DNA from 4 places in the Rhizobium sp. ERR 1071 genome. Region 1 is predicted to be linked to each of the others. Evidence: predicted binding sites of a transcription regulator. Region 1 holds the regulator's gene; each other region holds the start of a gene.

The links. The regulator PhoB, encoded in region 1, activates phosphate uptake and scavenging genes when phosphate is short. The targets are predictions, from matches to a motif close to TGTCATNNANCTGTCAT.
Positions count from the first base shown of each region.
Region 2: the regulator PhoB is predicted to act here: its motif matches at 4,321-4,337, upstream of FBZ99_RS02325 (toxic anion resistance protein).
Region 3: the regulator PhoB is predicted to act here: its motif matches at 1,858-1,874, upstream of FBZ99_RS14640 (DUF1045 domain-containing protein).
Region 4: the regulator PhoB is predicted to act here: its motif matches at 4,402-4,418, upstream of phnF (phosphonate metabolism transcriptional regulator PhnF).

Region 1 covers NZ_VITM01000003.1:532,940-540,159, reverse strand. The annotation lists gene pstC (phosphate ABC transporter permease subunit PstC) at 1-1,290, shown strand, start outside; gene pstA (PstA family ABC transporter permease) at 1,287-2,621, shown strand; gene pstB (phosphate ABC transporter ATP-binding protein PstB) at 2,637-3,452, shown strand; gene phoU (phosphate signaling complex protein PhoU) at 3,503-4,216, shown strand; gene phoB (phosphate regulon transcriptional regulator PhoB) at 4,248-4,931, shown strand; gene FBZ99_RS12685 (GcrA family cell cycle regulator) at 5,021-5,548, opposite strand; gene FBZ99_RS12675 (aspartate aminotransferase family protein) at 5,973-7,172, shown strand.
Region 2 covers NZ_VITM01000001.1:463,340-470,559, forward strand. The annotation lists gene FBZ99_RS02310 (substrate-binding domain-containing protein) at 1-777, opposite strand, end outside; gene FBZ99_RS02315 (5-bromo-4-chloroindolyl phosphate hydrolysis family protein) at 777-1,394, opposite strand; gene FBZ99_RS02320 (VWA domain-containing protein) at 1,501-3,075, opposite strand; gene FBZ99_RS02325 (toxic anion resistance protein) at 3,080-4,159, opposite strand; gene FBZ99_RS02330 (cell envelope integrity EipB family protein) at 4,363-5,190, opposite strand; gene FBZ99_RS02335 (RidA family protein) at 5,326-5,793, shown strand; gene FBZ99_RS02340 (glycerophosphodiester phosphodiesterase) at 5,793-6,512, shown strand; gene FBZ99_RS02345 (GNAT family N-acetyltransferase) at 6,636-7,220, shown strand, end outside.
Region 3 covers NZ_VITM01000003.1:909,128-916,347, reverse strand. The annotation lists gene FBZ99_RS14645 (alpha-D-ribose 1-methylphosphonate 5-triphosphate diphosphatase) at 1-1,008, opposite strand, end outside; gene FBZ99_RS14640 (DUF1045 domain-containing protein) at 1,024-1,710, opposite strand; gene phnE (phosphonate ABC transporter, permease protein PhnE) at 1,900-3,246, opposite strand; gene phnE (phosphonate ABC transporter, permease protein PhnE) at 3,255-4,235, opposite strand; gene phnD (phosphonate ABC transporter substrate-binding protein) at 4,318-5,229, opposite strand; gene phnC (phosphonate ABC transporter ATP-binding protein) at 5,325-6,179, opposite strand; gene FBZ99_RS14615 (pyridoxamine 5'-phosphate oxidase family protein) at 6,404-6,958, opposite strand; gene FBZ99_RS14610 (DapH/DapD/GlmU-related protein) at 7,049-7,220, opposite strand, start outside.
Region 4 covers NZ_VITM01000006.1:128,551-135,770, reverse strand. The annotation lists gene FBZ99_RS21525 (phosphonate C-P lyase system protein PhnG) at 1-295, opposite strand, end outside; gene FBZ99_RS21520 (PfkB family carbohydrate kinase) at 432-1,232, opposite strand; gene FBZ99_RS21515 (carbohydrate ABC transporter permease) at 1,241-2,080, opposite strand; gene FBZ99_RS33515 (carbohydrate ABC transporter permease) at 2,077-2,961, opposite strand; gene FBZ99_RS21505 (extracellular solute-binding protein) at 2,971-4,218, opposite strand; gene phnF (phosphonate metabolism transcriptional regulator PhnF) at 4,441-5,199, shown strand; gene FBZ99_RS21495 (class I SAM-dependent methyltransferase) at 5,300-6,121, shown strand; gene FBZ99_RS21490 (acyltransferase family protein) at 6,318-7,220, shown strand, end outside.

The DNA of each region.
Region 1 (7,220 bases):
GTCAGTCCCATCGTCATCGACCGCCTGGTGACCAAATCCTTTCCCGAGGAGGTTCAGTCTCTGCCGCCGGCTGAGCTCAATCTCAGCTACGGCATGGTGCGCAGCATCGCCCGCGGCATGCGCATGCTCGATAGCCAGGAGCTTGCCGATGTCGATGGCGGCAAGGCCGATCTTCAGTTGCTGCTGGCGCAGAAGGGCGTTCCACTCGCCGTACGCCCCACGGGCTACATGATCGAGGCCGCGAATAGATATAATGGCATGCGCGAATTGAGCCGCATGGTCATGGCGGCGGCGGCGATCGTCCTGTCGTTGCTTTGCGCGGCCCATGGCCTTCACGCGATTGCGCCGCGTTTTCGCGCCCGCAACCGGGTCGAGCAGGTCATCCTCGGAGCCCTGATCGTTGCCTCCTCCATCGCGGTGCTGACAACGGTCGGCATCGTCGTTTCCATGCTTTCGGAAGCGGCGCGTTTCTTCAGTATGGTGCCGGCCAGCGAGTTCTTCTTCGGTACCGTCTGGGACCCGCGCTTCACCGGCGCCGGCGCGCAGACCTCGGGCACCTTCGGTCTGATCCCGCTCCTGGCAGGTACGGTCTATATCGGCTTCGTCGCCATGCTCTTTGCCGTGCCTATCGGCCTGTTCGCCGCGATCTACATGGCCGAATATGCCTCGGCTCGCGTTCGCTCCATCGCCAAGCCGATGCTGGAGGTTCTGGCCGGCATTCCAACGATCGTCTACGGCTTCTTCGCCCTTGTCACAGTCGGCCCCTTCCTGCGCGATATCTCCGCCGAGATCGACGGGCTTATGACCGGAAACTACAGAAGCTTCATCGAGGCGCAGAGCGTTTTGACGGCTGGCTTCGTCATGGGCGTGATGCTCATCCCTTACGTCTCCTCGCTGTCGGACGATATCATCATGGCCGTGCCGCGGTCGCTGCGCGACGGCTCGCTCGGCCTCGGCGCCACCCGCTCGGAAACGGTCAAGCGCGTCCTGCTGCCGGCCGCTCTTCCCGGCATCGTCGGCGCGCTGCTGATGACCGCGTCGCGGGCGATCGGCGAAACCATGATCGTGGTGCTGGCCGCAGGCGTTGCCGCGCGCATGCAGCTCGATCCCTTCGAACCGATGACGACGGTCACGGTGAAGATCGTCAATCAGCTGACCGGCGATCTGGAGTTCACTTCGCCGCAGACGCTCGTCGCCTTCGCCCTCGGCATCACGCTGTTCTGCCTGACGCTGTGCCTCAACGTCTATGCGCTCTACATTGTCCGTCGATACAGGGAGCAATACGAATGAGCGACGTCGTATCTTCCTCTCAGCTCAACATGCCGCGCGGTCTGACGCCGGGTGCGTCTGTACACCGCGATATCGGCATTAAGCGGCGCTATGCCGCCGAGCGTCGCTTTCGCGCCTATGGGATGACCGCCGTCATCTTCGGTCTCGTCTTCCTTATCATCCTGGTCTCGACCGTGGTCCGCACAGGCTATACCGCCTTTGTCCAGACTTCGATCACCCTGCCGATCGAATTTACCGAGAAGGTAATCGACCCGACGGGTAAGCGCATGAACGATCCGAAGGTGCTGATCGCTGCCAATTACCCCGTACTGGTGCGCGATGCGTTGGTGAAAGCGCTTGGCATCGATCCGGCCAATCGCACGCTTGTGCGCGAGGCGATGGCGATGGTGTCGGACAGTGCCAGGATCGTGTTGCGCGACAGAGTCGTTGCCAACCCCTCGATCATCGGGACGACACAGAACGTCACATTTCTGGCCAGCGCCAACATCGATTCCGCCAACAAGGGGCAGATCGATCTGACCGTCAGCGAGAAGGATCGCAAGATTTCCGACCGCCAGGTCGCATGGATGAAGCAACTCAGCGAAAGCGGCGCGCTTCACAAGGCCTTCAACAGCGGTCTCTTTCTGTCGGGCAATTCGAGCCGGCCGGAAGCCGCCGGGCTTGGTGTCGCGCTGATCGGCTCGCTCTACCTGATGCTGACCGTTCTCGTGCTTGCCTTGCCGGTCGGCGTTGCTGCCTCGATCTATCTGGAAGAGTTCGCACCGAAGAACCGGCTGACGGATCTGATCGAGGTCAACATCAACAATCTCGCTGCCGTCCCCTCGATCGTCTATGGCCTGCTGGGTCTCTCGGTCTTCATCAACATGATGGGGCTGCCGCGCTCGGCATCGCTGGTCGGCGGCCTTGTACTGAGCCTGATGACGCTGCCGATGATCATCATCGCCACGCGCTCGGCCTTGCGTGCCGTGCCGCCGTCGATCCGCAGCGCGGCGCTCGGTCTTGGCGCATCGCGCATGCAGATGGTCTTACATCATGTTCTGCCGCTCGCGATGCCTGGCATTCTGACGGGCACGATCCTAGGGCTTGCCCATGCGCTCGGAGAGACCGCGCCACTGCTTCTGATCGGCATGGTCGCCTTTGTCGCCAATTATCCGGCATCGCCGCTCGATCCTTCGACGGCGTTGCCGGTGCAGATCTATATGTGGGCGAGCGAAGCCGAGCGAGCCTTCGTCGAAAGAACGTCCGGCGCCATCATCGTGCTCCTCTTCTTCCTCGTCGCGATGAACATCGGCGCCATCCTGCTGCGCCGCCGCTTCGAGCGGCGCTGGTAAGGGAGGGCGCACGAAATGAACATGATGACGGAAGCTGCCAGCGAAAGAGCCTTGGCCAAGAAGATGACGACGATCCCTTACAAGATGATCGGCCAGGACGTTTCTGTGTTCTACGGCGACAAGCGGGCGCTCTTCGACGTCAATCTGAAGATCCGCGCCAATACGGTCACGGCCCTGATCGGCCCTTCCGGCTGTGGCAAGTCCACCTTCCTGCGCTGCCTCAACCGCATGAACGATACGATCGAGACCTGCCGCGTCACCGGCAAGATCACGCTCGACGATCAGGATGTCTACGACGACAGCATCGATGTCGTGGAATTGCGCGCCCGCGTCGGCATGGTCTTCCAGAAGCCCAACCCGTTTCCGAAGTCGATCTACGAGAACGTCGCCTACGGCCCGCGCATCCATGGCCTGCATCGCTCAAAGGCCGATCTCGAGCATATCGTCGAAACCAGTCTGCAGAAGGCCGGTCTATGGGGTGAGGTGAAGGATCGGCTCCATGATGCCGGCACGAGCCTGTCGGGCGGCCAGCAGCAGCGCCTCTGCATCGCGCGCGCCGTTGCTGTCAGCCCGGAGGTGATCCTGATGGATGAGCCGTGCTCGGCGCTCGATCCGATCGCAACCGCCAAGGTCGAGGATCTCATCCACGAGCTTCGGGAGAATTTTACCATCGTCATCGTGACGCATTCCATGCAGCAGGCCGCTCGTGTCTCGCAGCGTACCGCAATGTTCCATCTCGGCCACCTGGTCGAGGAGAACGACACCGATAAGATGTTCACCAATCCCGACGATTTCCGCACGCAGGATTACATCATGGGCCGTTTTGGTTGATGATGGCAGGCGCGCGGCTCCTTTCACACAGTTCACTTGAGGATAGAAAAATGGTCTCCACTCACATTCTCTCAGCCTATGACGAAGACCTGAAGTTTCTGACGCGTCGCATTGCCGAAATGGGCGGCCTGGCCGAGCAGATGGTTAGCGACAGCGTACGCGCTCTCGTCAACAGCGACGCGGCCCTGGCCCAGAAGGTCATCTCCGACGACGTCGTTCTCGACCATGCCGAGCGCGAAGTTGGTGACAAGGCGATCGTCACCATCGCTCGTCGTCAGCCGATGGCAGCGGACCTGCGCGAAATCATGGGCTCGATCCGCATCGCCTCCGATCTGGAGCGCGTCGGTGATCTCGGCAAGAATACCGCAAAGCGCGTCATCGCCGTTCAGGGCACGGGCGTGCCGCGTCGTCTCGCTCGTGGCATCGAACACCTCTCCGAACTGGCACTGAGCCAGCTCAAGGAAGTTCTTGATGTTTACGCGACCCGCTCGCCCGATAAGGCCGTGTCGATCCGCGAACGCGACGAGGAAATCGACGCCATGTACACCTCGCTCTTCCGCGAGATGCTGACCTACATGATGGAAGATCCGCGCAACATCACCACCTGCACGCATCTTCTCTTCTGCGCCAAGAACATCGAGCGCATCGGCGACCATGCCACCAACATCGCCGAGACGATCTATTACATGGCGACCGGTGCTCAGCCGGAAGGCGAGCGCCCGAAGGACGATACCGCCAACACCGTCGGCGCAGTGACGGAATAATCTGGAAGCGAAGAAAGGAGACCATAGGCGCATGGTTCCGAGAGTTGCTGTTGTAGAAGACGAGGAAGCGCTTAGCGTTCTGCTGCGCTACAATCTTGAGGCCGAAGGCTTCGAGGTCGACACGATCCTCAGAGGTGATGAGGCCGAGCTGCGTCTCCAGGAGCGCATCCCCGATCTCCTGATCCTCGACTGGATGCTCCCCGGCGTGTCCGGCATCGAGCTCTGCCGCCGGCTGCGTATGCGGCCGGAGACGGAGCGCTTGCCGATCATCATGCTGACGGCTCGCGGCGAGGAAAGCGAGCGCGTGCGCGGACTTTCGACCGGCGCGGACGATTACGTCGTCAAGCCGTTCTCGACGCCGGAGCTGATGGCCCGCGTCAAGGCGATGCTGCGGCGCGCCCGCCCGGAGGTTCTCTCCACGGTGCTGCGTTGCGGCGATATCGAGCTGGACCGCGAAACCCATCGCGTCCACCGCAAGAGCCGCGAAGTCCGGCTGGGGCCGACAGAATTCCGCCTGCTGGAGTTCCTGATGTCCTCGCCAGGCCGCGTCTTCTCGCGTTCGCAGCTACTCGATGGCGTATGGGGGCACGATATCTACGTCGATGAACGCACGGTCGACGTCCATGTCGGCCGTCTGCGCAAGGCGCTCAATTTCTCCAATATGCAGGATGTCATCCGTACCGTTCGCGGCGCGGGCTATTCCATGGAAGCCTGAGCGGCTTGCCGCTCGGGTGTTACTAAATAGCGGCGGAAATAGAAAAACGGGCCTCGAGGGGCCCGTTTCTCTTTGTCTTGCGGTAACTTTCAGCCGTTGTTGCGACGGCGGTCATGCACCGGCTGGTAGGCCATGCGCTGATGATAGGTGCAGTAGGGCGACGAATCCGGGCTGTCATTGCCGCAGAAGTGGAAGTCGTCCTTCAGCGGATCCCCGACCGGCCATTTGCAGGTGCGTTCCGTCAGCTCCGTCAGGCCGAGGCGGCGGGAGATCGGAACGACGACGTTCGATGCCGGGCGATACTGAATTTCATTGACGGAATCGATCTCGATCTCTTCCTTCAGCATGGTTGCACCCTGCTGGCGGGCGACCACGGTGCGGGTAGCGACGCGCGAGCCGTAGGTCGTTGCGCGAGGAGCCGCGGCACTGCGCTTTGGCGTGCGCGTCGCGGTTGCCGTGCCGCCCGCCTTCGCTCGGCCAGGAAGGTTCAGGCGGTGCACCTTGCCGATAACGGCATTACGGCTCACGCCACCGAGCTGCGCAGCGATCTGGCTGGCGCTCAACCCTTCGGACCATAGCTTTTTCAGCTTCTCGACGCGTTCGTCTGTCCAATTCATGCCCTGTCTCCGCTGTCGCGTTTCCGATGGCAGAATCCCTCACCATTGCCTCGCATGGGAACGAGGCGCGAAACGCTCTAAAATTGTGGTGACTAGTTCCGCCGCATGCAGTCTAGCAATTGCTTTTTAACCTAGTGTGAGGCTGACTCCGTGACAAGAGTCGCGAGAATCTTGAGGAATCGATTTCGAGGTTTTCCCCAACTTGCTGCCTAGGCGTGGCATTTCTGCAATAGGCGCCGCCGAACCTATCTCTTTTGCCCGCAAGCGCTATCTCGCACCTGCTAAAACGCCAGTTTTGTTGACATCGCGATGCAAAACATCAATAGTGCCCGGGCCGCCGCAAGGCGGCATTTTTGATTTTTTCGGACCCGTTTCATCAAATCGAAGCGATCGGTCCTTAAAGTTGTGATCAGGAGATATGGCCATGGCCGAGACCACGCCGCTTTATGACACCTATATGCGCGCTCCGTTACGGTTCGAGCGAGGCGAGGGCGTCTGGCTGGTCACCGAAAATGGCGAGCGCTACCTCGATTTCGCAGCCGGCGTCGCGGTCAACTCGCTCGGTCACGCCCATCCTCATCTCGTCGCCGAATTGAAGGCCCAGGCCGACAAGGTCTGGCACCTGTCGAACCTCTACGAGGTGCCCGGTCAGGAGAAGCTGTCGAAGCGGCTGACGGAAGCGACCTTCGCCGACAAGGTATTCTTCACCAATTCGGGCGCCGAGGCGCTGGAATGCGCCATCAAGACGGCGCGGCGCTATCAATTCGCCAAGGGGCATCCCGAAAAGTTCCACATCATCACCTTCGAGGGCGCCTTCCACGGCCGCACCATCGCGACCATCGCCGCCGGCGGCCAGGAGAAGTATATCGAGGGCTTCGGGCCTAAGGCACCGGGTTTTGACCAAGTGCAGTTCGGTGATCTCGATGCCGTGCGTGCCGCCATCACGGATGCGACAGCCGGGATCCTGATCGAGCCGGTCCAGGGTGAGGGCGGCATCCGTCCGGCCACCAATGAATTCCTGCGCGGGCTGCGTGAGATCTGCGACGAACACGGCCTGCTGCTGATCCTCGACGAAGTACAGTGTGGCGTCGGCCGCACTGGCAAGCTTTTCGCCTATGAATGGGCCGGCATCAAGCCTGATATCATGGCTGTCGCCAAGGGCATCGGCGGCGGTTTCCCGCTCGGTGCCTGCCTTGCGACGGCGGAAGCCGCCTCAGGCATGAAGGCAGGCACCCACGGTTCCACCTATGGCGGCAATCCGCTCGCCATGGCGGTCGGAAATGCCGTTCTCGATATCGTGCTTGCCGAAGGCTTCCTGCAGCATGTGCGCGATGTCTCGCTGGTCTTCCGCCAGGGGCTCGCCTCGCTCAAGGATCGTTTTCCTGACATCATCGAGGACGTTCGCGGCGAAGGTCTGATGCTCGGCATCAAGGCGGCCATTCCGCAGGCAGAGCTGCTGCAGGCTATCCGTGCCGAGCATCTGCTCGGCGTGCCGGCCGGCGATAACGTCATCCGCCTTCTGCCGCCGCTGGTCGTCACCGCCGAAGAAGCACGCGAAGGTCTTGCCCGCCTGGAGCGTGCCGCCGAGCGTGCGCGCGCAGCTCGCACCAAGAAATCGGCTTGAGTTCAACGCCCGTAGATGGGGCGTTCCTGCCCCACGCGGGCGTTATTG
Region 2 (7,220 bases), on a different contig from region 1:
CACCAGCTGATTCTCATAGCCGACGATCATCGGTTCGCCGCCAATGCCGCCCGCGAGATACTGTTCGAACAACTTGCCCGACGAAGACGACTTGAAACCCATGTTGCGGAAGATCGCCTGGGCCTTGTCCCCGAACTGCGCCAGAGCGTCCGGGCCTGCGACGTTGCCGCTCAGGAGGCTGAGCACCAGGCCGGAAAACATGAAGCCGGAATTGGAGCGATTCGGATCGGTCGACACGATTCGGGCCTGGCCATAGAGCGAGTTGACACCGAGCTTCGACCAGTTCGTGCCGGCAAGCACGGCATCCAGCAGCGCCTTGAGATCAAGCTGGTGCTGCCCCTCCGGCGTCGTGTTGACGAGCCCCGCCTTGGTCAATCCATCGACGACCGGCTGCCAGGAATAGACGACGACGGGCGTGTTGAGGATGACGCGGTCGTTGCGGATCTTAATGCTATTCTGCCGGGCGATATCGACCATGATCGACGAGGATGGCCAGAGGAAGGCGGGATTCTGCGACAGAAGCGCCTGCTCCCGCACCATTTCCACGGAGCCTGCGACGCGGCTGTTGATCTCAAGGCCATGACTGTGCAGTGCCGATACCACGTCGGCATCGGCAAGGAATGCCTCCTTCTCGCCGCCGATGAAGCCGAAGAGCTTGCTGCTGTTGCCGAGCAGCCCCTGCAGCTCCGGCCTGTCCTTGACGGCGAAATAGCCTCCGGTCCCTGCGACACCGGCGGCAAGAAGCCCTACTCCAAAAGCGCGGCGAGAAATGGCCATCAGCGTCCTATATCCTCTTTGAGTGAGGCCTGTATGAGGCGCAGCTCCGTATCAAGCGTATCGAGCCTGTCTTCGATCAGGCTGTCGGAATAGTGTACGAAAGCATCTTCCAGTTTGGTCAGAACGAGACCGACCTCCTGAAGGCGCGCAACATCCGGCTGGCGTTTCGCTTCGATGACGGCAAAGCCCTCCGCCACCTCCGCGGCCCGCGGCAGATAGTAGCTGAGGAACCGCCTGACGGTGCCGGCGCTTTCCGGATTGGCTTCCACCTTCGCAAAGACGTCCGCGGCGATCTCCGCCAGATGCCGCACCCGTTTTGCCACATCCTTGCTGCCGATCTGGTTGGCCGATGCTTCCAGCCTTTCGGCCGCGGGAGCAGCCGTGCTCAACAGGTCGCGGGCGAACTCCAGACGCCCCCTGCCGATCGCCTTCGCATCCAGCCCCTCGAACATGCGCTTAGGTGCAAGGACGAAAATCAGGCCGACGAAGACCAAAAGACCGATGATGGCGGCAATCCATATCGGCATGCCGGCAAGAAAGCTGAGCACGGGAACGACGATCGCGGCGGCAAGCCCCGCCACGATCCAATTCCAGTCATTGCCGAACCAATTGCGCATTATCGTCCTAGAGCAATTCCAGCAAAAGCGCGAAGCGGTTTGGCTGGAATTGCGTGAAAAGAAAGAGATAGAGCATTTCTGTGACTCCGGTCAGAACAGAAATGCTCTAGTTATAGCCGCGCACCGCCCGGAATGCGCTGACCAGATCACCACGGCCGTCGAAGACGCGCGCCGAGGTCTCCTGCGCGAGGGCATCGAGCTGCCGCTTGTCGGCATCGCCGAAGGTGATGCCGAACACTGGCACATGCGGGCTTACAGATGCCCAGCGGCTCATGAAATAGCCATTGCCATCATCGGATTTTCCATCCGTCATGATGACGATCGCGGGCAAGTAGGATGACAGCTCTTGCGTCGACTTCATCCAGTCGAGCGCCTTGCTCGCACAGGCATACATATCAGTACCTCCACCCGCATGCTGACGCGAGACCCTTTCGACCAACATCTTTTGCTGATCGGGCCTCCCGGTCGCCTCGATCGTGGTGCGCACATTGGCGTCAAAGGGAATGACCAGGATGCGATCGGCTGGCGTCCATTGCGCCAGGACCTTGCCTGTTTCTTCCGGGTTGAACAGGAATTGCATGGCCGCCTGAAGCTGTTCTTCGCCCTTGCCCGCCATCGAGCCGGAAAAATCGAGGCAGAGAGCCGTCAGCGAAGGCTTGCGCAGCGCCACCTGATAAAGATCAAGCGCCTGGCGGATCATGGCAGGCTCCGGCATGCGGATGGCCGTCACGATCCGGGTCGGATCGAAATTCCAAGTCAGGTCCGGCTTGGCGGCAATATCGGAGAGCGGGATGCGGCGACCCGTATCGGCAATGCGTTTCTGCACTGGCGCGGAACGCAGATAGTCGACGAGCTGGTTGAAGAAGGTCTCGAGCTCCTGCCCTCGCCCATGATCGACAAAGCCGATAGGCGAATCGGCGACGACGACGCCATCGGCGGGGTAGATGGCATAGAGTGGCTCCTTGCCCATGCCGGCAAGCTTGTCATTGGTTTCCTTCAGAATCGCTTCGTAATTCCACATGGCGTCGTAAAGCACACCCTTGCCGGCGGAGTCGGTATAGAGATCTGCAAGCCAGCCCGACGAGCCCGAAGAACGCTCCACACCGCCAAGCAGCGCGCGAACCGTGCTCTGGACATCCGGCTTGTCGAGATCGCCCGGCTCTATCACCGGTTTGTTGCCGAGCGCACTCGACAGCATGGCAAGATAGGCACTGGCGCCGGAATTGGATTGCGTGGCCGATGTCATGAGAAACTTCAGCGAACCGCTTTTCACTGCCGCCAGTATGTCCTTCATATAGACCGGCTTGCCGACCCAGCCGAGCGCCTCGGCTTTGGATTTGCGCACGCCGAGAATAACAGGCATCTGCGCGACCGATGTCAGCGACTTCACGCGACGCTTGGTGTCGAACATATCGACCCAGACGCTCGACGCCGGCCAGACGGCATCCTGTTCGACGCCCTGTTCGCTCTGGAGTGCCAGACCGATATCCAGCGTACCCTCATAGCTGAAGCTGCAAGTCGCCTTCTTCTCCTTGCAGAACTCTTCGACGATCGGCTGCAGGACGGTGTTTTCAGAACCGGAAATGATCGAGAATTTCGAGACCTGCTCGCCGACATTGCAGCTGCTCAACAGGAGTGTGCCTGCCAGCGTCAGCGCGGTAGCAAAAGTGCGGATTGCCATGGGTTCACCGCGCCTCGATCATCGCCTTCTTGAGCTCAATGGTCATTTTCTGCATTCGCTGCTCGGCCTCGGCCCGCTTGGCGCGGCCATCCTCCTGCACCTTCAGGACGCCACCGATCGTGTCGATCAGATCGCGGTTGGCGGCAGCAAGCGTGTCGATGTCGACGATACCGCGCTGCGATTGCTGTTCTATGGCAATCGCCTGATCCTTCATCATTTTCGATGCCTGGCGGATCATGTCGTTGGTGGCGTCGGTGACGGTCCTCTGCAGTTCGAGCGCGGACTTCTGCTGGGTCAGGCCCAGCAGGATCACCATCTTCTGCTTCCAGGCCGGCACGGTCAGTGCCGACGTCGCCTGCAGGTTCTCGATCAGGGTTTCGTCACCGGCCTGAACGATACGGATCTGCGGCAATTGCTGAATGCCGAGTTGGCGCGCCTGCTGCAGGTAGAAGACCCGCTTTTCCAACCGGTCGAGAGCCTGGAGGCTGTCCTGATAGACCTGCGCTTCCAGCATGCCGCCGCCGGGATTGGCCGAAGCCGCATCAGCGGCACTTTTCAGCCGGGGAAGCTCCGTCGCGCGGAAGCGCTCGGCAAACGTCTTTCCAGCCTGCACATAGGCGTCGAGCTGTACGATGGATTGCTTGGTCTCCTCATGCAGGTCATCGAGGAGAGCGATATCGCGGCGCAGAATGTCTTTGTGGCGATCAAGCTCCAGTCCGATGCGGTCGATCTGGCCAGCCACGTCCTCGAACTGCTCCTTGAAACGCTCCAGCTTCGCCCTGAACGAGGAAAACATCCGCGATAGGAAGCCCTCGTCCTTCAACGAGGCAGGATCGAGCTTCTTCGACTTGACGATGATATCGGTCAGCAACTTGCCGACTTCGCCGAGATCGCGGTTGCGCACCTCGCGCAGGATACGATCGGAATAATCGGAAACGGCCTGCTGGGCACGGTCGCCATAGACGGAAATGCCGGCCCTGTCGGTCAGATCTATGCTGTCGCCGATGCGGGCGATTTCCGCCGGATCGGCCGTGACGACCGGCAGCGTGTTATTGGAACTCGTGGAGATACCGGTATTGCTCATAGGTCGTGCTTTCTCGTCCATAGACTCGGGAGCCGACCGCAAAAATTGCCAATCGCCCCAAGACGATGCCCTCGCGCGCCCCACTACAATTTCAGATCGAAGCAGAGGGAATATGCACTTACTTCTGCGTGTCGATCGTTTCACACAATAGTGAAACTTGGATCACAGTTTTATGACAGAGGTTTTGCACGTTGAACGAGAGTCTATTGGCACGCCTTCGTACCGAGAACTTCAAGCTTGGTGAGCTTGCCGGTCAGCACGAAGTCACCATAATCCATGGTGAGGTCGCGCGTGATACCGTTTTCGTAGAGCTTGAAGGACATCCGGTAGACGGGCATGGCGTCGCCGGTGGACTTTTCGTTGAAATAAGCCACGGTCACCGGCCAAAAAGGCGTCTTGGAGAAGGCGCCAGCCTTGTCGGCATCGGGATCATCGGTCGCCGGCGTCTGTTCCTTGCCGACGACGGTGGTGGCGATCAGCGGCTTGTCCCCATCGTCGGAACCGTCGAAAACCTGCGCCTCGAAAAAGTTCTTGCCGAGCTTGGCGTTGTGGATGATGTCGAGCATGTGCTCCGTCGGGAAACGGCTCTCGATGATCTGGACCTGCTTGTTCTGCGGCTGGGTGAGGTCGACCTTGATGCCCTTCTGGTCGTCGCTTGCGGCGCCGCGCACATCCTTGTCGAGCTGGCTGTCAGTATAGGACTTGGTCTCGAAGCGGAACAGCCGCTTGCCGAGATCCTCGAAGGTCGTCGTCTGCTGGTCGCTGACGCGCGTTGAGTCCCCCGTATCGATCTTCGTCACGAAGCGGAAATTGGTGGTGAATCCGGTGCAATCGGAGCCTTCGAACTCATAGACCATGCGGCCGACCATGCCGGAGATGCCGGAGCGATCGGAGGCATCCTTCAGTTCAAGATCATAGACGGCGCGATGCGCGATCAGCCCGCTCGGACCGGCAGCATGGGCTGCCGAGGTTCCCAGTGACAGAATGCTCAGGCCCGAAACGACGGTAGCAGCAAGACTCGAGCGGAACATTCATTATCTCCTGTTGGACTCGCACGCGATGTTATAAGAACGCTTTCGGCTGAACGAGGCTGCCGATCCTAAGTGACCGAATTTAGTCTTGATGCCGGATTTTTGAAGTTTTTACAACAAAACGGGAGATGAATAATGTCCGACGCTATCGAGGGCCGCCTGAAGGAACTCGGCATCGTTCTGCCGCAAGCTGCAGCACCGGCCGCCAACTACGTTCCCTATGTCATCAGCGGCAATCTTCTCTACCTGTCGGGACAGCTGCCGATGGAAAACGGCAAGATCGGCGTCACGGGTCATCTCGGCAAGGATGTCGATGTTGCCGGCGGGCAGCGGGCGGCCGAGCTTTGTGCCATCAATATTCTCGCCCAGGCGAAAGCTGCCCTCGGCGGCGATCTCGGCCGGATCAAGCGGCTGATCAAGCTCAACGGCTTCGTCGCCTCGACGCCCGATTTCGTCGAACAACACCTTGTGATCAACGGCGCATCCAATCTTCTGGCAAACGTGCTTGGCGAAGCCGGCAAGCATGCCCGCGCCGCCGTCGGCATGGCCGCCCTGCCGCTCAATGCCGCCGTTGAAATCGATGCCATTCTGGAAATTGCATAATGAGCAAGCTTGCCTGGTTGACCGAGCGTCCAGTCGCTCACCGCGGCTATCATGACATGAACAAGGAAGTCTGGGAAAATACACTCTCCGCCTTCAGCCGCGCCATCGAGGCGGGCTTTGCCATCGAGTGCGACCTGCACTACGCCTCCGACGGCGTTCCGGTGGTCTTTCATGACGACGACCTCCAGCGCGTCTGCAATCTGCCGGGCGAAGTGCGCGAACGCACCTCGGCCGAGCTCGGGCTGCTGTCGGTCGGCGGTACCAAGGACAAGATCCCGACGCTGAAGCAGCTCCTGCGGCTCTGCGACGGCAAGGTGCCGCTCGTGCTGGAGCTGAAAGGGCGCGAAGGCGATGACGATGGCTTTGCCGAATCCGTGCTCGAAGTGCTGGAAGGCTACAAGGGGCATGTGGCGCTGATGAGCTTCGATCATTGGCTGCTCAAGGACCTCAAGGCGCTGGAAGCGCCCTACCCTGTCGGACTGACGGCTGAAGGAAACAAGCCTGAGACGTTTTTTCAGCATGACGAAGCCATGCATCTTGGGCTAGACTTCATCTCGTACTTCTACGGCCACCTGCCGAACCCCTTTGTTACGGCGCAACGCCAGCGCGGTATTCCGGTCATCACCTGGACCGTGCGCGACGAAGCGGCCCGCAAACATACATTTGCCAATGCAGACCAGATGACCTTCGAAGGTTTTGATCCGCGCCTGGCCTCGTAAATCGGCATCGATTGAAGAAGAGGCTTTGCGCATACCCAAATTGCCGCTGCGCCGACAGTGCGACCTTCGGGCGGATGGCGCGGCGGTGAGAGCCCCTTCTTTCCTTTCAAGCGCAAGAGTTTGATGACAGACGAATTATCCATTCGAGTCGAACGATCCTTCAAGAATATCGCCCCGGAGAGCTGGTCGAAGCTGGCCGGAGCGTCCAGAACCGGCAGCGTCCTGCCCTACAATCCCTTTGTCTCGCACGCCTTCCTCTCATCGCTTGAGGAGTCCGGTTCCGCCACCGACAAGACCGGCTGGCTCGGCAATCACCTGCTGCTGGAAACCGAAAGCGGCGAATTGCTTGGTGCCGTCGCCGGCTACCTCAAGAGCCATAGCCAGGGCGAATATGTCTTCGACCATGGCTGGGCCGATGCCTTCGAGCGTGCCGGCGGACGCTATTATCCGAAACTGCAATGCTCCATTCCCTTCACGCCCGCCACCGGGCCGCGGCTGCTGGTGGCCGAGGGGCAGGATCGAAACGTGCTGCAGCCGGCGCTCGCCGAAAGCCTGAAGGAAGTCACCCGGCAGCTCGGCGTCTCCTCAGCGCACATCACCTTTCTGCCTGAAGAGGAAGCCTCGGTCTTCGAAGGCGACGGCTATCTGCATCGTACCGATCAGCAATTTCACTTTATCAACGAGGGCTATGCCGATCACGACGCCTTT
Region 3 (7,220 bases), 380 kb from region 1:
CGGCGTCGCCGTCACCATGGCAATCGCCTGCGGCAGCGAAATGCCCTCAACCTCATCAGCCAAGATGAAGGGTGCATGCAGCAGGCTGAGTGGCACATAGTCGGAAGACAGCACGTCAAGGACGCCGAGTTCGGCCAGATCGCGGGCGGCGATATTGCCCGAATGCGACTTGCCGCGGACGATGTTCGGCGCGCCCATCAGCACGCTCATGCCGGCGCCGTGCGAAGCCTTGGCGGCATCGATACTGGTCGGGAATTCGGCGAGGCGAACGCCGTAGTTGATGGCTTCGTCGACATGGGCAAGCGTCGCGTCGTCATGGCTGGCAACGGTGATGCCGCGATCGGCGCAGACCTTGGAGATCGCGTCGCGATGCGGCGTAGCATACTTGGCCGATTCCTCCTGGCGCTTGGCGACGAACTTGGCAAAGGCCTCGTCGCTGAGCCCGCGCTTCTTCTGATAGTAGAAGATATACTGATCCATGGTCTGGAACTGGCGCTGACCCGGTGCATGGTCCATCAGCGAGACCAGACGCACGTAAGGGTCCTTCTCGAAATCCTGGAAGTGGTCGAGCACGTTGTCGGAGGAGACTTCGCAGCGCAGATGGATCAGGTGATCGGCGCGCAGGCGATCTTCGCTTTGGGCGGCCTGGATGGCATCGGCCATATCACGCATCTCGCCCTTTTCGAAACCGCCGTCCTCGTCCGAGCCCATGCGTAGGCAGTCGAACACGGTCGTGATGCCCGAGGTGACGATCTGGGCATCATGCGCCTGGATCGCCGCCGTCTTATTCCACCGCACGCCCGGGCGCGGAGAATAGTGCGCCTCGAGATGGTCGGTATGCAGCTCGACCAGACCAGGGATCAGAAAATCGCCCTCGAAATCTTCGCCGATATCGGACTTGCCCTCGGAAATGGCGGCAATGCGACCGTCGCGAATCAGCACGGAACCTTCGACGATCTTGTCTTCGAGGACGATGCGGGCGTTGGAAAGGACGGTTTCTTTGGTCATATCGGCTCTTTCATATTAGGCGCCGGCAAGCGGCAGCCAGGAACGGACGGTAAAGGGAGCACTACGCTCTTCTTCGACGAAGACGGCGAGGCCGGAGATATCGAGCGGCTTGCCGGTATGTTCGGCGAAGCGCTCGGCGAGGATTGCCTGCAATTCGGGCTGACGCTCGGAAGGTACGCGTCCCGTCAGCGTCATGTGGAAGCGGAATTCGTCGTTGACGTAAGGATAGCCCCAGCGCAGCAGATTGGCGCGCTGCGGCTCGGTCAGGCCTTCCGGCTTGCGTCGCGCGATATCGTGATCCGACAGCGGCGCGCGGAATGGCTCGAAGGTCTTGACGACGCGCGAGGCGAAATCCTGCAGCGGCTGGTAAACGGAACCGGGAACGAGCGCAAAGAAATGGCCGAGCTGGCCAAGCACCAGCTCCGGAATGGTGAAAGCCTTGGTTTGCGAGGCGAATTCGGCGGCGACTTCGAGGAGATCGCGCTCGGTCACAGAAGCGGCTAGCTCGAACGGCGCCTTCAGCGTGGCATGGAAGCCGTAGCGGCGCGGATCGGCCGTCAGCTCGGCATGACCTTCCGGCAGCGGCGCCATGGCCTTGTCTGAAAAAATCTCATTCGAAAATGCATCGCGGCCCAGCCAGCGGGCAGCGAGAGATGTCAACGGATCGTCTTTGGGCGGCGTGAAATAGAGAGCATAGCGCAAGGCTGCATTCCTTGGAAAAATCGGCTGCGCGAGACACTGTTGGGTGATTTGCGACAAACCGCAAGAGCAGCAAGGCAGCAACGGTTCGAATCCGGCTAAAGCCAGCTTGGCCGCTGCGGTCTTGCCGGCCTGCGCTATCGGATTCCCGTGACAGAATGATGATGCGGAACGATTTTTTCCCGTTCTTTTTTATTTCGTTCGCGTGCCCATCAGCCGAGAGCGCAGGGCGTTGGATGCGGCGTCGAACAGGAAGACAACGATGAGGATCAGCAGCACCATATAGGCGACGTTTTCCCAGTTGGCATTGGTGCGCATTGCTTCCCAAAGTTTGAGGCCGATGCCGCCCGCGCCGACGGCGCCGATGATGGTCGCGCCGCGCACGTTCGATTCCCACTGGTAGAGCGTCTGGCTGACGATGACGGGCACGATCTGCGGCATGATCCCGTAGCGATGCACGAGAATGGTCGGCGAACCGGTGGATTTCACGCCTTCGCGCGGCTTGTTGTCGATGTTCTCGAGGCCCTCGGAATAGAGCTTGCCAAGCGTGCCCGTCTCGGTGAGGAAGATCGCGCCGCTGCCCGCGAGCGGGCCGGGGCCGAAGGCGCGCGTCAGGAACAGCGCCCAGATCAGCATGTCGACCGAACGCAGGAAATCGAAGAAGCGCTTGAGGATCTGGTTGACGAGTCGGCTCGGCGTGATGTTGCGAGCCGCCAGGAAGGCGAGTGGGAAGGCCGCGAGCGAGCCCAGCAGCGTGCCGAGGAAGGCCATGACGATGGTCTGGAACAGCTTGGTCCAGACGTCGCCATGCTGCCATGCGCCATTGTTCCAGATATTGTCGAAGGCCAGCGAGAGATTGGACTGAGCAGGATCGAGCCGCGGCCCCGAAACGATCAGGCTGATGACTTCGCTCGCCGGCTTGTCGAAGAAGGGCGAATGCGTATCGAAGACGAAGTTGGCCCAGCCGATGAACCGCTTGCGGATCTTCACGCGGTCGGTGGAAATGCTGGCGTCGCCTGCAAAGCCGAGATTGACGAGAATATTGTCGTCATAGACGGTCATCCAGCTTGGAACGGGCTCGGAACCGACGATTTTCGGCACATCGCCGGCAATATCGATCGGAATCGTGATGCCATGCGCGGTCACGATGGCCTGCGTCTTGGTGACGGTTACCGTGCGGCTTGTGCCGCTGACAGAAACGGTCATGCTGCCATCGGGATTGGTCTTCACCCAGTCCGGGTTTGGATTATCGCCCAGGGGCGAAAAGCGCGGATATTTGATGCTGATCTTGTCTCCGGAGATGCGGAATTCCGGCTGCACGTCATAGCTCACCCATTCGCTGAGATAGATGCCGACGCGCTCCCAATGCGCTTCCGAAATGACCTTCGGCAGGTCGAAGAACCACACGGCATAGATGCCGTAGAGGATGACGCCGATTAAGATCATCAGCGCGCCGAAGCGCTGGCGGAAGGACCGGTGAAGAACTTCCGGGTAACGCGCTTCGATTTCCTGCATGCGGCCGGCGTCGATGACGGACATGGATAACCTCAATGCTGCAAAAGGAAGGCATGCTCGCCGACGAGGCGGCGGCGGAGCCATGCGGAAAACTGGTCGACGGCGATGATCGTCAGGAAGAGAAGCAGCACCAGCGCCAATGTCTTGGCGCCGAAACCGCGTGAAATCGCAAGTTTGAGCTCCTCGCCGATGCCGCCGCCGCCGACGGCGCCGATGATGGTTGAGGCGCGAACGTTGATCTCCAGACGCAGCAACGCGTAGGACATGAAGTTCGGCAGCACTTGCGGCAGGGCGGCAAAGCGCACGCGCTCGCTCCAGCTCGCGCCGACGGCACGCATGCCTTCGTCAGGCTTCATGTCGATATTCTCGACCACTTCGTAGAAGAGCTTGCCAAGCGCGCCGATCGTATGCAGGCCGACGGCGATGATCGCGGCGATCGGGCCGATCGACAAGATCGCCGAAAACAGGCCGGCGATGACGATTTCCGGAAAGGCGCGCAGAAGTTCCATGATGCGCTTCGTCACCAGCCGGATCGGATGGGACGGCGACATGTTGCGGGCGGCAAAGAAGCTCAAGGGTACGGCAAAGACGAAGCCGATGATGGTCGATACCAGTGCCACGTTGATCGTGATGATCATCAGCTCGAAATATTCGGGGATATAGAAATCGCCCCAGACATAGACGCGACCGAGCGGGAAATTGAATTCCTCGCCGCCGGCGCCATTGGCCCCGTTCGGGCTCGGCAGGTCGAAGAGCGCGCGGTAGACGTCGGCCCAGTCCTTCGGAATGAGCCAGCTCAGGAAATCGAAGAGATGCGGCAGGCGGTCAAAGAAATGCCCGGCGTTGTTTTCGTCGGCGAAGCGCACCGAGCTGACGAAGGCGACGAGCAGGATCACGAGACCGATGCCGGTGTAGAAGCGGCGCTTGGCCACCATCTTGCTCCAGGCGTCGCCGATCTCCTTGGCGCTCTGTGGCGCGCTTTGCATGTTCGGGTGCGTATCGGCGATCGTCATGAAATCCTGCCCTTGTGAATAGCAAAGGGTGTGAATAGCAAAAGGGCGGCCGTTGCCGGCCGCCCAATTATAGGAATGCGGATCAGCCGCCGATGGCAGCCTTACGAACGTCGATGACGGCGTTGTAGAAGTCCGGAGTAACCTTGACGTAGCCCTTGAAGTCGCCGCCTTCGATGGCGTTGAAGCACTTGGCGTCAGCCGTCGGGAGCTTCATGAAGAAGTCCGTCAGCTTCGTCTGCCATTCGGTGCCGAGAGCGTTGCGAACGACGAGCGGGCCGTTCGGGATCAGCGGCGAACGCCAGACTTCGACGAGCTTGTTCGGATCTACGGCGCCCTTGTCGACTTCCTTGCGGAAGGTACCGGAGGTGAAGCCGTCCTTGAAATCGCCAACACCCGAGGAGTCGTCGACAGCAACATCGACCTTGCCGTCGTAAGCGGCGAGCAGGTTGTTCTCATGGCCGCCATTAAACTGGGTCGAGCCGAAGAACTTGTCGTTCGGCACGCCGGTGGTCTTCGGAATCTGCGTCAGCGGAACAAGGTAGCCCGAGGTGGAGTCCGGGTCGGCGTAGCCGAGCTTCTTACCCTTGGCGTCCATGATCGTCTTGATGCCGGAAGACTTGAGGGCGAGGCCGATCGAGTAGTAGCCGGTCGAACCGTCGGTCTGCTGCGTCGTCAGGATCGGGGTAACGGCCTTCGGGTCCTTGATGGCGACGGCTGCGTAGCCGGACGCGCCGAGTTCGGCGAAGTCGAGCGTGCCGCCGAGCAGGCCCTGGATAACGCCGTTATAGTCGGCGGCCGGGAACAGCGAAACCTTCTCGAAACCGAATTCCTTCTTCAGGTGGTCGGAAAGGCAGGCGTAATTGCGCAGGCGATCGGCTTCGTTTTCGCCGCCGAGAATGCCGATGCGCAATTCCTTGAGGTCTGCTGCGTTGGCAGCAGCGCCGACTGCGAGCGCAACAAGCGCCGTAGCGGCAAAGAGTGCTTTCTTCAACATGGGTTCGTCTCCTGATTAACCGGTGTCCCCGGATGTCTTCGGTCTGATAGAAGAAATGCGCCCTTGACGCGGGCCTTCGATCCCGGCCGTCCCTCTCAGAGACCGGCCAGTGCCAGCGGTTGCGGGCCGGCAGATTCAGTCGCCGCGGCTTGCACGGCTGGATCGGCAATGTTGATCGATGTCGACGTCATGGTCTCGTCGATGCCGGCGCCGTCCTTGTCGGTGCCGTAGATTTCCTTGACGGCGGCTGCCGTCAGATCGGCCGGCTTGCCGTCGAAGACGACTTTGCCGGCCGCCATGCCGACGATGCGTTCGCAGTAGTTGCGCGCCGTATCCAGCGTATGCAGATTGGTGATGACGGTGATGCCTTCGCGCTCATTGATATCGCGCAGCGCATCCATGACGATCTTGGCGTTCAGCGGATCGAGCGAGGCGATCGGCTCGTCGGCCAGCATCATCTTCGGCTGCTGCATCAGGGCACGGGCGATGGCAACGCGTTGCTGCTGGCCGCCGGAAAGCGTGCCGGCCATCTGCAGTGCCGTCTGCTCGATGCCGAGGCGCTCCAGCGCCGCAATCGCCTCGATGCGCTCCTCGCGGGTGAAGACCGAAAGGAGACTCAGCATCGTCGAACGATGGTTGAGGCGGCCGAGCATGACGTTGGTGAGCACGTCGAGGCGCGGCACCAGATTGAACTGCTGGAAGATCATGGCGCAATCGCGCTGCCAGCTGCGCAGTGCACGACCGGTCAGCTTGGAGACTTCGGTGCCGGAGAAATGAATGGAGCCGGAACTCGGATCGGCCAGACGGTTGATCATGCGCAGCAGCGTCGACTTGCCGGCGCCGGAACGGCCGATGACGCCGACCATCTGTCCCTGCGGTATGTCCAAAGTCACGGAATCGACGGCGAGCTTGTTGCCAAACCGGCGTGAGACATTCCTGAGTTCGAACATAGTGCTTCCCTTTCGCGGCTCCCGGGCTGCAGAAATTTCAGCGGTACCGGTGCTAAGAACGGGCGCGTGCCCCTGTCTCGAAAGGAGTTTCGAGGGGGCTGGCGCCAACCACAAGGCAACCGATTAGTCCCGCTTCATGAAGCTCCAATGTCAGTTTTGTGTAACTGCTGTTACAATTCCCGGCGATTTTGCAAGATTAGCCGGCTGAGAGCTTTCCTTTAAGTTTAGCCGTCAAACATGCCGGTCGGCAGACCGTCTATGCTGAAGCTGTTCTTCTCGCGCCGGTATTCCTCAATGCCGTCGGGACCCTTGGCTTTCGCCCATTGGTCCAGGCTCGGCCGTTCGCCTTCATAGGTGAAAAGCGGCACGCCGAAACCGCAGGACGTTTGTACGAGATCGAAGTCCAGCCACACAATCTGCCGTGCGCCGAGCGGCTCCTGATCCGCATAATGATCGTGTAGCAGTTCCCGATATTCGGGTGTTGATCGATGGATGATCCGCCCGCGGCCATAGAGGCGGAGGATCATCGGCGGCCCTTCGACGGCGCAGAACATGACGGTCAGCCGTCCGTCCGCCTTCATATGCGCTGATGTTTCGTTGCCGCTGCCGGTGCGGTCGAGATAGATGACGGTGTTCGGAGAGATGATGCGCAGGCACAGTGTCTCGCGGGGCGAAACATTGACACGGGAATCCGATGTTGCGGATGCCGTGAAGAAGATGTGTTGCCGCGCGATGAAATCGCGCAGCCGATCGTCGATGCTGGAAAACTGCTTTGCCATGAAAACTCCTCTCGATCCCGCATTGAAAGGACCGGCTAAGCTGGATCGCTTGTCAGCGCCTTGCAAGTCCGATGAGGGTGGAAACCGTTCTCAGGCTTCGTAGCGATCCAGAAATTCCTCCGCCGAAAGGGCGCGGAAATCCGCAAGCGCTGTGCGCAGGCGATCGTGATCCCAATCCCACCATGAAAGCTTGTCCATTCGCGCGCCGACCTCGGACGTGAAACGCTCGCGGATGAGCTTGGCCGGCACACCGCCGACGATG
Region 4 (7,220 bases), on a different contig from region 1:
CGAGATCCCGGCCGACCAGTGCGCCATAGCCTTCCACGGCGCGATCCGGCACGCGGATATGCGCTTCGGACACCAGAACTTCGCCGAGATGGAAGGCGGTGCTGCGAACGGTATCGATCAGCGGCAGCATGGCAAGACCGGTACGGTTCACGACGACATCGACCTCGCCGAGGGTGTCGAGCACCTTTTCGGCCGCAGCCTTGATGTGCGCCGGGCGGCTTGCGGCGAGAATGTCCAGAGCCTGCGCATGCGTATAGGATGCGTTGACCGGGTTACCAGTCTTCTCCTCAGTCATCATCTTTTCCTCGGGCATCAGGATTTGTTCGGGGAATGGGGCTCTAAAATATTCGAATGATTACTATAGTCATTCGAATGAATTGTCTATGGCATTTTGTCTTGCTCGAAGAGATTTTCGGAGTGCCGCGAATTCCCTAGGCGCTGCGCCGGCGCAGCCATTCCGCCGTGATGCGGCTTGCTTCCCGTGCAGCGGCCGCCGGTGCCTGCCCCTGCAGCAAGGCGAACAGAAAAGAACCGGCGAAACGGTCGCCGGCACCAATGGTATCGGTCGTGTCGACCTTTGTAGCCGGTTCGACTTCTACCGCCTGCAAGCCGTCAAACAGCGTAATCGGGCGCGTGCCGTCGGTGAGCACGAGCATCTTCAGGCGCGAACCGGCGATTTGGCCGGCCCTCTGCCAGGCGAGATTGAGATCATCCGGAACATCGTCGCGCGAGGAGATGACATAGTCCGCCGGTCGCGGCGTTGCCGGCCGCAGCGGAAATTGCGAGAGGACGAGCGGCTGCGCGCTAATCTGTTCGACGAGGCTTTCGTCGAGCGCGAGGGCATTGATATAGACGCCTGCACCCGACAGTTTGCCGGCTGCCGTCAGCTGCTGAGATCGCCCGGTCGGTGCGAGGATCGTCCGCTCTCCACTCGGCTCAAGGAAAATTTCCAGCGGTGCCGTCTTTCCAGGCGCCATCATGATGTAGTCGGTATGGAAGCCGGCCGAGGAAAGGGATCGCAATGCGGTTTGCCCTTGTTCGTCCTGCATCAGCCTCGAAACGATCGCGACGTCCGCTCCCAATTCCAGCAATTGCAGGCCCGTATAGAATGCGCCGCCGCCAAGGCGGGTCGTGCGGGACGAAAATTGTATGCGTCCGCCCGGAACCAGCGGTGCATCCAGCTGCCATATGCGATCGTGGTTTACCGATCCGATTACGATTACTCGGGGCATGCATCCGCCTATCTGTCATCAATGCCTGGTGCCAGCGCATCGACGATGAAACGCTGCGCCAGCAGGAAGATCAAGAGAACGGGGACGATCGACAACAGACTTGTTGCCATCAGCGGTCCCCAGGCCCGCTCTGCACCCTCCAAATCGGCGAAGGCGGCAATGCCCGTCGTCAGCGTCTTCTTGAAGGCATCATCGAGTACAAGCTGACCCCAGAGATAGATGTTCCAGGCCCCCATGAAGGAAATCACCGAAAGGGCGGATATTGCCGGAATGACATTGGGGATGCCGATCTCGATGAATTGCCGCCACAATCCGCTTCCATCCATGCGTGCCGCCTCGAATATCGAAGCGGGAAGCGACCGGAAAGCCTGCCGCATGTAGAAGACATAGAAGCCGATATAGGGGATCGATGGGATGATCATCGCGCCATAGGTGTTGAAGGCCTGGAGTTTCACCACGGCGATATAGGTCGGAATGATCGCCAGCACGTTTGGAAAGGACATGGTGGCGATAACGAACCAGAACAGCGGCTGCCTCCCCTTGAATTCGAGTCGCCCGAAGGCAAAGCCGGCCGGCACGGAGAGAGCGAGCTTTCCGGCGGTGATCAGGGTGGCGGTCAGCATGGAATTCCAAAGCCACATCCAGATCGGATGACGGCTTGCGGCGATGGCGAAATTCGAAAGCGTCGGATTTTCCGGCCAGAAACGCACGGCTCTCGCCATGATCATGTCGTTTGGCGTGAAGGCCGCCGTCACCATCCAGACGAGCGGAAACACGGTGACGATGCAGATTGCCATGAGCACGACATGGAGCAGCAACCTGTGAAGCTTGTGACCGATATCGCTCATCTGTAGTGCACCCGCTTCTCGCTGACGCGGAACTGCAGCCAGGTGATGGCGAGCACGAGAACGATGATGATGACGGCAACGGCGCTTGCCGGCCCGAACTGGAAGAACAACAGACCCTGCTGCCACAGGAAATAGAGAAGGCTCGAGCTTCTGCCCGCCGGTCCGCCATGGGTCAGCACATCGATGACGCCGACAATGTCGTCAAGCACATGGAAGAAGGTCGTGACGCTGATGAAAAAGGCCGTCGGCGTCATCAGCGGCAGGCTTATGTCGAAGAAATGCCGCGTCGAACCTGCACCGTCGAGCTCAGACGCCTCACGCAGCTGATGCGGCAGGTTCGCGAGCGCTGCCAGCCACAAAAGCATGTTGAGGCCGAAGGTCTTCCAGAAGGTGACGAGGCTGACACAGAGGAGCGCAAGGTTCGGATCCGTGTGCCAGCGCGACGGCGGAAAGCCGAAATGGCCGAGCACCTCGTTGAAGAGACCGTTGACTGGATTGAAAAGCCAGGACCAGGCAACGCCTGCCACTGAATAGGCGACGATCGTCGGCAGGAACAGGCTGCCGCGATAGAGCCCTTGCAGCGGATTCTTGCGCACCGAATGCAGCATGACCGCAAAGATCAGTGGGATGACGATCTCGGCCGGGATGAGGACGGTGCAGTAAAGCAGCGTATTCCAGGCCGCCATGCGGAAATCTGGATTGTCGAAGATGGACGCGTAGTTATCGACGCCGACAAAGCGGATGTCTGCCGACAGCAGATTCCAGTCGACCACCGATAACAACATCGACGCTATCAGCGGGCCATAGAGGAATATCGCCACGGAAAAAACGGCTGGCCCCACGAAGAGGTAGGGGGCCAGCGATCGAAGACGAAATGGCATGATGCGAACCTATGCCGAAATCAGCCCAGCAAGCTCGTCATGAGCACCCTTGATACCGTCGGCAACCGTCGTTTCCTTGAGCAGCATACGCGAGACCCACTTGCGCCACACGGCCTGTCCTTCGAGGCCGCGCTTGCCGGGCCAGATCGTCTCTGCGGTCAGGCCATCGCCGAGCTGAGCCGCCGCCGGCTTCATGAACTCGTTGATGAGCGGAATGTCGTGCGTCGAGGTGTTGAGGTAGCCGGTCTGAGACCAAAGCGTCTGGCCTTCCTTCGATGCGCAGAATTCGAGGAAGGCTAGAGCGGCCTCCGCCTGTTCCTTGTTACGCGTGTAAATGGCAAGGAAATTGCCGCCGCTGTTCATCTTGCGCTGATGTCCCGGAAGCCCCGGGAATTTGGTCGTGACAGCCTTTGCCGCACCGAAGGGGAAGGTGACGGCGGCGGTCGAGCTGGTTGTGCAAATCGCAAGTGCGCCGGACTGAAACGCGGCCGTCTGCTCCTTGTCGCTGACGGGAAGCCAAAGCCCTTCATGGGCCGGGGCGCAATATTCGGTCATGCCGGCGATGGCTTCCGCGCTGTTTAGGGCCAACTTGCCATCGGGATCGATGATGAAGCCGCCGGCATTCTGGATGAAGGACTGGCTCGTCCATTCGTTGTTGGAGAGGGAGATCGGTGAGCGATAGGTCGGATGCTTGCCTTTCAGGGCCGCATCGAGCTTGCGGGCGCCTTCGTAGAGCCACTTGGTATCAGGCGTTTCCGGCAGATTGGGATCGAGGCCGGCAGCCTTCCACATGTCGCTGTTGATATAGGTTATCGGCGTTGACATCGCCCAGGGAAGACCGATGACGGCGCCGTCGATGCTGACCAGTGGTAGGACCGACGGGCGGAAATTGGCGAGGATTGCCTCTGCCTTTGCGGAATTGATCTCGCGAAGGTCGCGGGCGCCGAGCGTGCGCTTGGCGAAATAGCCGAACTTCCAGCCGGTGATCATCATGGCCGGCGGACGGCCAGCGGCGACGCTCGCGACCGCCTTGGCGGTCACGGCCTCATAGTCGCCGTCGAAACGGTTGGTAACGGTTATGCCGAGCTGCTTAGCATTGAAAGCGTCGACAACCTTCTGGAACGGCTTGTCGGAGCCCCAGGTGCTCGAAATCTCGATAGCCGCGTCGGCGGACCGGGCCTTGCCGGTCATAGCGATTGATGTGCCGATGACTGCGGTCGTGCCCGCGATAAATTGACGACGATCAAGTCTTACCATCTTATCCTCAATATCCGAATGATTAATAAAACATTCGGATATTTACCTAACGATGGCGAGTGACACCCATATGAAGGAAAGCGTGGCTAAGCGCTAAAGCTCGAGGGTAAAATTGACTTTGGCTGCTGTTTGTTGGATTTCCGATATCGGGCACAGATTGAAAATCGATGCTGTAGCCGATATATGACATTCGAATGACATGGTTGAATTCGGAAGGCAGGCATGGAGAAGAAATTGCTGCACGGGCAATGGCAACAGGTCGAGAGCGATATTGCGGAGGATATCCTGACCGGTCGCCTGTCACCAAAGGCGCAGCTTCCGACGGAATCCGACCTGATGGAACGTTTCGGCGTCGGACGGCACACCATACGGCGCGCCATTTCCCGTCTCGAAAGCCGGGGGCTCGTGCTGGTCGAGCAGGGGCGCGGAACCTTCGTCAGGGATAGTCGCCTCGACTATCGCCTGTCCGAACGCACGCGCTTTTCCCAGAACCTGCTCGATCAAGGCAGAGAACCGCTCGGTCAGGCCATTCATGAGGAGGTTGTCCCGGCTTCGGAATTGATCGCAGAGGCTTTGCGGCTTCCACTTGGTGAGCCGGTTTATCATATTGTCCGCCGCGGCTTTGCCGACGAGGAGCCGATCAACTATTCGCATGCTTACTATCCGGTGCGCCGTTTTCCAGGTTTCGACGAGGCGCGGCGCAGCGGGCGAAGCGTCACCGTCATTCTGGCCGAATACGGCATCCCCGACTATATCCGCCTGCGCACGGATATCGTCGTCCGTCTGCCGACAAGCGAAGAGGCGAAACAGCTCTGCCAGTCCATGTCTCAGCCGGTGGCTGTGTCGAGAAAGGTGGATGTCGATCTCAAGGGCACGCCGATTTCCTATTCGGAATCCGTCTGGCCGGGCGAGCGCGTGCAATTCTCCATCGACAACACCAGCCAGCTTCTGGACGTGCTTGCGCGCGGTGACGCGGGCTGAATAGACCGGTTCTGTGCGATTGGGTCTCTTCAGAGCTGAATGACGCGTCTGCTGCGATATGCTAGTATCGGGCTTTCTCAGGCGCGCAGCGGGTGATGCGATGTTGGAGGCAGACAAGCTATTCGCTGGCTCGATTCCGGAAAATTACGACCGCCATATGGTGCCGTTGATTTTCGAGCCTTATGCGGCAGATATAGCCCAGCGAGCAGCGTCCTTGCGGCCCGACGCAGTGTTGGAAATCGCTGCAGGCACCGGCGTTGTCACCCGCGCATTGGCGCCGAAATTATCCCCCGGTGCAAACTACGTCGTCACCGACCTCAACCAGCCGATGCTCGATTACGCCGCTTCGCGGCAGGCTCCCGACAGCCGCATCACATGGCAGCAGGCGGATGCCCAGTCGTTGCCCTTCGAAAATGCATCCTTCGATCTCGTCTTTTGCCAGTTCGGCGCCATGTTTTTTCCGGACCGTATCTCGGCCTACCGCCAGGCAAAGCGCGTTCTGAAGCCCGGTGGGCATTTCCTCTTCAACGTCTGGGACCGCATCGAAGAGAACATATTCGCGGATGATGTCACGAACGCGCTTGCCCGGATTTTTCCCAACGATCCGCCACGCTTTCTGGCGCGCACTCCGCATGGCTATCACGATGTGGATCGGATTCGCGGCGATCTCGAGAACGCTGGTTTCTCCGAAATTGCGATTGAAACGAGGGCCGAGCAAAGCCGGGCATCTTCGCCGCGTCTTCCGGCCGTAGCTTATTGTCAGGGAACTCTGCTCCGTAACGAAATCGAAGCCAGAGAAGCGGAGAAGCTGCAGGCTGCGACCGACTATGTCGCCGCCGCAATCGAAGCCAGACACGGTAGCGGCGAAGTTGCTGCTAAAATTCAGGCACATATCATCCTGGCGACGGCTTATCCTGCCTAACGTCTGAAATATTAACTGAAGAATAACTATAATCTAAAGCAGGGCTGCCGATTTATGCATGCGGCGACGAGTTATTATATTGTCGTGGATACCAAATGGAGATCCAGGGCAATATTCGCTGAGCTTTCCGGTGAGGTTTTATAAGGAAATACCTGAGGGACGAGATGCGGGCGGCAACGCCGGCAAATCCGCTCATATGCTCTTGAACCTTCAGGTGCTGCGCGCGCTCGCAGCCTCTTCCGTGGTCATCGCCCATGCTCTGCACGAAACAGAGATCCTTGCAGCAGCGACAGGACGTGCAGCGGTCGATGGCTCTGCCTGGAATCTCGGTTTCGGCGTCGACATCTTCTTCGTTCTTTCCGGCTTCATCATGACCCACACTGCAGCATCGGAGTTCGGCAAGAGCGGCGCTCCGCTGCATTTTTTTTTACGGCGTTGCGCTCGTGTCGTCCCCCTCTATTGGCTTTTGACGAGTATCATGCTGCTTGGCGCGCTCGCGGCACCCTCGCTGCTCGTCGTTCCCGTCGGCTCCATATCCCATGTTCTCGCCTCCTATTTCTTCATTCCGTCCGGGCGTGGCGTGGGGGAGATCAGGCCGGTGCTCGCGCTTGGCTGGACTCTGAATTACGAGATGCTGTTCTATGTGTTCTTCGCACTGGCGCTCCTTTTGCCGATAAGGGTGGGGGTCATCTGGCTGTCGGTGCTCATGGTCGGCATGGCGCTCGTCGGAAATCTCGTTGACCCCAGCCATGTCCAGATAGCATTCTGGACGAGCCCGATCATTCTGGAGTTCCTGTTTGGCGTCTATGTCGCTCTGATTTTCCGCAGCGGCGTGAGGATCGGCAAGGGTATTGCGTTCGGGCTCGTGGCCATAGGGCTTCTTGGCTTCGTTCATGTCTCCACGCTTTGGAACGATGCGGCCTTGCCGCAATTCCTGCGAAGCGGTTTGCCTGCGGCTCTGTTCGTTCTTGCGGCCGCAATCGGTCCTGTTTTGCCTCATAAGAGACCTGTACTCTGGAGTGTCGCTTTGGGAGATGCCTCCTATAGCCTCTACCTCGCCCATCCCTTTATCCTGCGACCCATGCGAGCCATTTGGGCG